Regions from separate parts of the Mucilaginibacter ximonensis genome, predicted to be linked through region 2. Evidence: riboswitches for the same ligand, from Rfam matches in the RefSeq annotation. Region 2 holds a riboswitch; the other holds the start of a gene.
The links. Region 2 has a riboswitch for S-adenosylmethionine ahead of metH (methionine synthase). Riboswitches for the same ligand answer to the same signal wherever they lie in the genome.
Positions count from the first base shown of each region.

Region 1: it holds a riboswitch for S-adenosylmethionine, as region 2 does, so the genes downstream of both, ACFS5N_RS04005 (O-acetylhomoserine aminocarboxypropyltransferase/cysteine synthase family protein) here and metH (methionine synthase) in region 2, are expected to answer to the same signal.

Region 1 covers NZ_JBHUPD010000001.1:883,230-887,613, forward strand. The annotation lists gene ACFS5N_RS04000 (trans-sulfuration enzyme family protein) at 1-1,013, shown strand, start outside; SAM riboswitch class I at 1,410-1,519, shown strand; gene ACFS5N_RS04005 (O-acetylhomoserine aminocarboxypropyltransferase/cysteine synthase family protein) at 1,751-3,049, shown strand; gene ACFS5N_RS04010 (homoserine O-acetyltransferase family protein) at 3,116-4,171, shown strand; gene ACFS5N_RS04015 (homoserine dehydrogenase) at 4,171-4,384, shown strand, end outside.
Region 2 covers NZ_JBHUPD010000002.1:137,771-142,154, reverse strand. The annotation lists gene ACFS5N_RS08270 (BrxA/BrxB family bacilliredoxin) at 1-261, opposite strand, end outside; gene ACFS5N_RS08265 (M23 family metallopeptidase) at 458-1,324, shown strand; gene ACFS5N_RS08260 (bactofilin family protein) at 1,334-1,714, shown strand; SAM riboswitch class I at 1,837-1,949, shown strand; gene metH (methionine synthase) at 2,141-4,384, shown strand, end outside.

The sequences.
Region 1 (4,384 bases), on a different contig from region 2:
AGGATGAAAGTTTTCGTGGCGATTATATTTACAGCCGCTCGTCAAACCCCAACCGTACTGCTTTGGAGAACGTTTTGGCTGCGTTGGAAGGTGGTGCTGTGGCTGCTGCTTTTTCATCCGGGAACTCGGCCGGTATGGCGGTTTTTCAGGCCCTGCAACCTGGCACACATATTATTGCCCCTGACGATATGTATCATGGTTTACGCAACCAACTTAAAACTTTGTTTGCAGGTATATTAGAGTTTGATTTTATCGACATCAATAATACCGAAGTTTTAGCGGGGTATTTAAAGTCTAATACGGGTTTAATATGGATCGAGACGCCATCAAACCCGCTGCTTAAGGTTACAGACATTCGTAAAGTTGTGGCACTAGCAAAACAGCACAACATTAAAGTGGCCTGCGATAATACGTTTGCAACCCCTATTTGCCAGCAGCCTATAAAATTGGGCGTTGATATTGTGATGCACTCTACCACCAAGTATATTGGCGGGCATAGCGATATTTTGGGAGGCGCCTTAATTGCTGCCGAGGACAACGATTTTTGGCAAAAGATAAAACAAGTACAATACATGGGCGGCGCCGTGCCTTCGCCTGTTGATTGCTATTATTTGGTACGAAGTATTAAAACCCTACCCTACCGCATGCGCGGCCACGTACAAAATGCACAACTACTGGCCGGGTTCCTGGATAAACATCCGGCTGTTGAACGGGTACTTTACCCGGGCCTCCCATCGCACCCCAATCATGAAGTTGCTAAAGAGCAAATGAGTGGTTTTGGTGGCGTGCTTTCATTTATCGTAAAAGGCAATCGTGAGGACACGCATCGTATTATAAACAAAGTAAAATTGTTTACCAAAGCCACAAGCTTGGGCGGCGTAGAGAGTTTGATAGAGCACCGCGCAACAGTTGAAGGACCGGATACCAAGACACCTTTTAATTTGCTGCGTGTTTCTGTCGGATTAGAGCATATTGACGATTTGATTTCGGATTTAGCGCAAGCGTTGGGATAATGATTATGTATGAGAAATAACTTCGAGATTATATTAAGAATTGGAATTATAAATATTCTGTTATTTGTAGTTTTGGTATTTATATTCTTCGTGATCTGCTTTCTATTAGGTTGGGCAGCCACGGAAAATCACGCAAAAGATTCCTGGATACTTTATTCTGCATTTGTGGCCTTTCACTTGACCTTTAATTTATTGGCAATCAATCCTATAAAAAAAATAAAGTCAATTCAATTATGAGTAGCCTATTAATCACTGTTTTGAACCTGATAGTGGTGTATATTTACAGATAGGCCGTTATTCATCAAAATAAATTTGGCGCATAATTGTTAACAAACTATATTTGCGGCACAAATCAGTAGCAATACTGACGTCACGATCAATTCCTTATAAGGTTTTGATTTATAAAGAAGCGGCGAGAGATCAGGCTCTGTGACCCGCTGGCAACCCTCTAAAGTTAGAGAAGGTGCCAATTCCTGGCCCGGTAAATATCCCGGGAAATATAAATTAACAACATGGAAAATTTAACACACCACCAAACCATTCCAGTAAACATCATTAACGCTTCGCAGCACTCAATGCATTTTTACAGTAATTTTTATTGCTGTATGCATGGCTGTTGCTAATGGGTTTCCTTTTCTATTCTGGAAAAAAAACTTTGCTCAGTTCGTCGCTAAACGCCGCCAACTGTCAGACACCAAACAATTGTTAAATTTTCATTAACCTTTAAAACACAAATTATGGCTACACAAAAATTCGAAACGCTACAGTTACATGCCGGTCAAGAAATCGATCCGACTACAGGATCACGTGCAGTACCTATTTACCAAACTACTTCTTATGGTTTTAAGAGTGCCGAACATGGTGCAAACCTCTTCGCACTTAAAGAATTTGGCAACATTTACACCCGTATAATGAACCCCACTACGGACGTTTTTGAAAAAAGGGTTGCTGCATTAGAAGGGGGCGTAGCCGCCCTGGCTACCTCGTCTGGTCAGTCGGCGCAGTTTTTGGCCTTGAATAATATACTCCAGGCAGGCGATAATTTTGTAACCTCGCCTTTTCTTTACGGAGGCAGTTACAACCAGTTTAAAGTTGCTTTTAAACGTTTGGGTATTGAAGCCCGATTTGCTAAAGATGACACTGCCGAAAATCTTGCGGCTTTGATTGACGACAAAACAAAAGCCATTTACCTGGAAACTATAGGCAACCCGGGCTTTACCATCGCCGATTTTGATGAGGTGGCAGCTTTGGCTAAAAAGCACGACCTGCCTTTAGTTGTCGATAACACTTTCGCTGCTGCCGGATATTTATTTCGCCCGCTTGAACATGGAGCCAACGTGGTTGTCGAGTCGGCTACTAAATGGATTGGGGGTCACGGCACTTCAATTGGAGGTGTTATCGTCGACGGCGGAAACTATAACTGGGGTAACGGAAAATTCCCGCAATTCACAGAACCCTCCGAAGGCTACCATGGCTTGGTATTTGCCGATGTATTTGGCATTAACGGCCCCTTTGGCAACATTCAATTTATTATTCGCGCCCGCGTTGAAGGCTTGCGTGACTTTGGCGCATCGCAATCGCCATTTAACTCGTGGCTGCTGCTGCAAGGCTTAGAAACCCTATCATTACGCGTGCAGCGCCATGTTGACAACACCTTAGAACTGGCTAAATGGCTTGAACAACACCCTCAGGTAAACTCGGTAAATTATCCGGGACTGCCTTCATCGCCTTACCACAATCTGGCTAAAAAATATTTAAAAAACGGCTATGGTGCAGTCCTGTCATTTGAGATTAAAGGCAACAAAGAAAATGCAAGCGCCTTTATAGATAGCCTGCAACTGGTAAGTCACCTGGCCAATGTTGGCGACGCAAAAACGCTTATTATTCAACCATCAGCCACCACACACCAGCAGCTATCTGATGCTGAACAACTTTCGGCAGGTGTTACACCAACATCATTACGCGTAGCTGTAGGAATTGAGCATATTGATGATATTAAAGCAGATTTTGAACAAGCATTTAACAAAATAAAATAACTACAAACCGAATTAGCATAACAAACCAAATAAAGCTCCCCTAAACGGGGAGCTTACTACTGTAAAATGAATGAACAAAAATTTAAGCATGAACAACCTTTCGAATTTGAATCGGGCGAGGTATTGCCCTGTTTGGAGATAGGCTTTCATACTTATGGTAAACTGAACCAAAACCGCGATAATGTAGTATGGGTGTGCCATGCTTTCACCGCTAACTCTGATGCGCTTGATTGGTGGAAAGGCCTGTTTGGTAGTGGTTACTACTTTAACCCTGAAGAACATTTTATTGTATGCGCCAATATGCTTGGCTCATGTTATGGCTCAAGCGGCCCGCTAACGGTAAACCCTCAAACCGGCAAGAATTATTACCTGTCCTTCCCTCAGGTAACTGTTCGTGACATGGTAAAATCATTGCAGTTATTAGCGGCACATTTAGGTATTAGCCAAATACATACGTTGATTGGCGGCTCATTGGGTGGCCAGCAGGCTATGGAGTGGGCCATTGTTGAACCCGAGTTTATCAAAAACCTGATATTGATAGCTACCAATGCTAAACACTCGCCTTGGGGCATTGCCTTCAATGAATCTCAGCGCCTTGCCATAGCTGCCGACCACACTTTTTATGAAAATAAACCTGACGGCGGCATCAAAGGCTTAAAAGCGGCCCGTAGTATGGCGCTTCTATCCTACCGTGGTTATAAAACCTACGGCATTAAACAACATGAGGATAACAACGATGTTGTTGACAATTACAAAGCATCAGGCTACCAAAACTACCAGGGCGATAAACTGGTGGCGCGCTTTAACGCTTACAGTTACTGGTACCTTTCAAAAGCAATGGACTCGCACAATGTTGGCCGCAAACGCGCAAGCATTGAGGATGCTTTGAGCAAGATCATATCGCGCACGTTAATTATCGGTATTAAATCTGACTTATTATTTCCTATTGGGGAACAACAATACTTGTTTCAACACATCCCGCAATCGGCTTATGCTGAGTTTGACTCTTACTACGGCCACGACGGATTCTTGATAGAAACAGAAGCATTAACTAACATTATTACATCATTCTTTAAAACAGACGTAAAAGGAAAGATCATCCAATTACAACAAACTGCATAATGAGCAAGAAACTAAATATTGGCCTTTTTGGCTTCGGCGTGGTTGGCCAGGGACTATACGACATCATCAAAACTAAAAACCTAAACCTTGAAATAAAAAAGATTGCCATCAAAGACGCTTCAAAAAAGCGCTCTTTGCCAGAACATTATTTTACTACGGACAAAGACGAACTGCTAAACAACCCCGAGATCAATACCATCATTGAATTGATAA
Region 2 (4,384 bases):
GTTACGTGCAGTGTCAACCGCATCTTTTTCCATACCTGCAAAAACGGTTACCAGTTTGTCAGGGTGTTTGCCGTTTTGGGCAGCCATGCGTGCAGCAGGGCGGGCGTTAGCCGCAGCGCAGCCGCAAACAGAGTTTACCATCACAAACACGGTGCCTTCGCTCTCGATAGCGTTTTTTACGGCATCGGCGTCTTTCAACTCTTCAAAACCAACGCGGGTAAGTTCTTCGCGCATTGGGGTTACTAAATATTCTGGATACATCATATGGTGTGTATTAATTCTAAAATTAAATTGTCTGCAAAAATAATAAATCGACAACAACACTGTTTTAAAATTCGTAATAATAACATCTTGCTGACAAAGGGCAATACAAACTAAACAATCAATTGTTTTAAAATTAATATTGTTTGTTAGACGCCTTTTTTTAAATTGCAAGCCCCTAATTGTTAAGTCATAAATGAAAGTTAAGCAAAAAGACGTTAGTACCATTGTTATCTTAAATAAAAACAAACAGGGTACTAAAACCATCCAGATACGTACGCGCCACCTCGCCCATTTAAAATATTATGCAATTGGTTTAGTTGGCATGATTGCACTTTTAGTAGGTTCAATATTTTTATTACGTAACAATATACAGCAACAAGAACAAGAGAAGCAATTGTTGCTTAAACAAATTGTAAGTTTAAAAGGCCAGATTCCGGTTGAACTGCAAAAGCAAAGCGAAAAGCTGACAGCCCAGACCTATATCCAGGCGATAGAATCAAAACTTAAAAATATTAACGATTATCTTCGAAAACGCGGATTACGCGGCTTTTCGACCAAGGCGGTTGGCGGAGACGCTAATGCAGCTACCGGTAAACTAACTGATAAAGAAGTTTACATGGCGTATAACGATTACCTTACCCATGTAGTTAACGCTGTTGCATTTACGCCGATGGGCTACCCCAAGATAAGCTCCATGACTTCAAGCTTTGGTTTTCGAAGCGATCCGTTCAATAGTGAGCACGCTGAGTTTCATCCGGGCATTGATTTTAGGGGCGAACGGGGCGATGCGGCCCGTGTTACAGCTAACGGCCGCGTGGTATCTACCGGGTGGATGGGTGGTTACGGTAACTGTGTGCGCGTGGCTCATTCAAATGGTTACGAAACCTTATACGGGCACTTATCACGTATAACCTGCCGTGTTGGGCAGCAGGTATCTGTGGGTGATAAAATAGGCGAGATTGGCTCGACAGGGCGCTCAACCGGTAATCACTTGCATTATGAAGTACGTAAAGACGGAAAGCCTGTAAATCCGGTTAAATTTCTCACCCTTAATAATTGATCACAACCGATGGGCGTTTTTTCGAAGAAAGATAAAGCAGCTTTAGATTTCCACGCGATAGCTACACTTATAAGCGCGGATTGTGTTGTAGGCGGCAGCTTAACCGCCCCGGCAGTGGCACGTATTGACGGACAGATAGATGGAGACGTACAGGTAGCTGAAGGCCTGATTTTGGGCGAAAAGGGCCTGATAACCGGCAACGTAGTCACTAAAGAAATGGTGGTTTACGGTACCGTACAGGGCAATATCACGGTAGAATCGCTTGAAATTAAGGCCACCGGCGACATTGCTACGGTAACTTTATTGGTTGAAGCCGGAGGTGTTTACAATGGCCATTTAACCATGCAGGCCGCAGGTGTTAAGCAAATAAAACAGCTGGCCAACGCATAGCCTCAGCCCAGCCCCCTCGGAAGAGCAGGTTAAAATATCAATCAAAAAGTCTCCGCTACCGGGGGAGATTTAGAGGGCCGAATGTGACTTGTTTATTACTAACTTTTTGCGCAACTTTGCGCTGCTTATAGAGAAAGACGGAGGGATTGGACCCGGCGATGTCTTAGCAACCTGTAGCTTTACAAGGTGCTACATTCTACTCATTCTGCAAGCTGGCAGATGAGACGGATAAGTGAAAGTCAATAACACAACCGATTTTCTTTATAAGGCTCTTTTAGATGTGAGATATGAAATGTGAGATATGGGACCGCATTTGGTTTCTTATTCCATGTTTTTATTAAGCTTCTACAAGTGTTAATTGCAGATTGGATGGCGATTACGAGAATTTCATCTCATATCTCACATCTCATATCTCACATCTCAACAATGAATATAAAAGACGAATTAAAAAAGCGCATTCTTATTATTGACGGTGCAATGGGTACCATGATCCAGCGGTACCAATTAACTGAAAAGGATTTTCGCGGGGAGCGATTTAAAGATCATCCTACCGACCTGCAGGGTAATAATGACCTGCTGAATATAACCCGCCCGGATGTGATCAAGGCTATCCATGCCGAATACCTTAATGCCGGGGCCGATATCATTGAAACCAACACCTTCAGCACCCAGGTTATATCACTGGCTGATTATAAAATGGAGGAGTTGGCTTATGAACTGAGCTATGAGGGTGCACGGTTAGCGCGCGAGGTAGCAAATGAATTTACAGCTAAGGAACCACATAAGCCACGCTTCGTGGCCGGTGCCGTGGGTCCGACAAATCGTACTGCTTCTTTATCCCCCGATGTGAATGACCCAGGCTATCGCGCTGTTACGTTCGATGATCTGGCCAATGCTTATTACGACCAGATACGTGGTTTGGTTGACGGCGGTGCGGATTTACTGCTGATTGAAACCATTTTTGATACACTAAACGCAAAAGCAGCGCTGTTTGCTGCAGACAGATATGCCCAGGAATCCGGCAAGCACTTGCCGATTATGATATCAGGTACCATTACTGATGCTTCGGGGCGCACCCTTTCAGGGCAGACCGTGGAGGCGTTCTGGAACTCGGTACGTCACGCCAACTTACTGTCGGTTGGTTTGAATTGTGCTTTAGGCGCCCGCGAAATGCGTCCGCACATTCAGGAGCTCTCTGAAAAAGCCGATGTATTTATCTCGGCCTATCCTAACGCCGGTTTGCCTAATGAGTTTGGTCAGTACGACGAAACCCCGCACGAAACCGCTCACCAGATTGATGATTTTATGCAGGCCGGACTGGTGAACATTGTTGGTGGCTGCTGCGGCACCACGCCCGACCATATCCGTTGCATGGCCGAGCGCGCTGTCAAATATTCGCCGCGTTTGGTGCCCGAGGTTGAGCCCCACATGCGTTTAAGCGGTTTAGAAGCGGTAACCATTACACCCGAAAGCATTTTTGTGAATGTGGGTGAGCGTACCAATATTACCGGTTCGCCAAAGTTTTCGAAACTGATTTTGGCCGAGAACTACGAAGAGGCCCTGACTGTGGCCCGCCAGCAGGTAGAAGGTGGCGCCCAGGTAATTGATATCAATATGGACGAGGGGATGATCGACTCTGAAGCCGTAATGGTGAAGTTTTTGAACCTGGTAGCGTCTGAGCCGGATATCGCTAAACTGCCTATCATGATCGACTCGTCAAAGTGGTCGGTTATTGAAGCCGGTTTAAAATGTATACAAGGTAAAGGCATCGTGAACTCTATCTCCCTGAAAGAAGGCGAGGACAAGTTTAAAGAATATGCCCGCAAAATATTAAGCTATGGCGCCGCAACCGTGGTTATGGCTTTTGACGAGACCGGTCAGGCCGACTCGCTCGAGCGCCGTATTGAGATCTGTAAACGGTCGTACGACATCCTGGTGAATGAAGTTGGTTTTCCACCGCAGGATATCATCTTCGACCCAAATATCCTTACTGTAGCGACTGGTCTGGAAGAACACAATAACTACGCAGTTGACTTTATTGAAGCTACTCGCTGGATCAAACAAAACTTACCGCACGCCAAGGTAAGCGGTGGTGTGAGTAATATTTCCTTTTCGTTCCGTGGTAATAACGTGGTGCGCGAGGCTATGCACTCGGCTTTCCTGTTTCATGCCATCAAAGCAGGTATGGATATGGGTATCGTAAACGCCGGTATGCTCGAGGTTTATGAAGAGATTGACAAGCAGTTGCTTGAACTGGTAGAGGATGTGTTGTTGAACCGTCGCCCTGATGCTACCGAGCGTTTGGTGGAGTATGCCGACACCGTGAAAAGCAAGGGTAAAGAGGTAGTGCGTGATGAAGAATGGCGCAAAGGCCCTGTTACCGAGCGCTTATCGCATGCCTTGGTAAAAGGCATCATTGAGTACCTGGATGCCGATGTGGAAGAAGCGCGTCAGCAATATCCTCGCCCGCTGGATGTGATTGAGGGCCCGCTTATGGATGGGATGAATATTGTGGGCGACTTGTTTGGTGCCGGTAAAATGTTCCTGCCGCAGGTGGTAAAATCGGCCCGGGTAATGAAAAAAGCCGTGGCTTACCTGCTGCCATTCATCGAAGCTGAAAAGGCAAAAATGATAGCTGAAGGCGGCGACGCTAGCGCTAGTCGGGCCAAT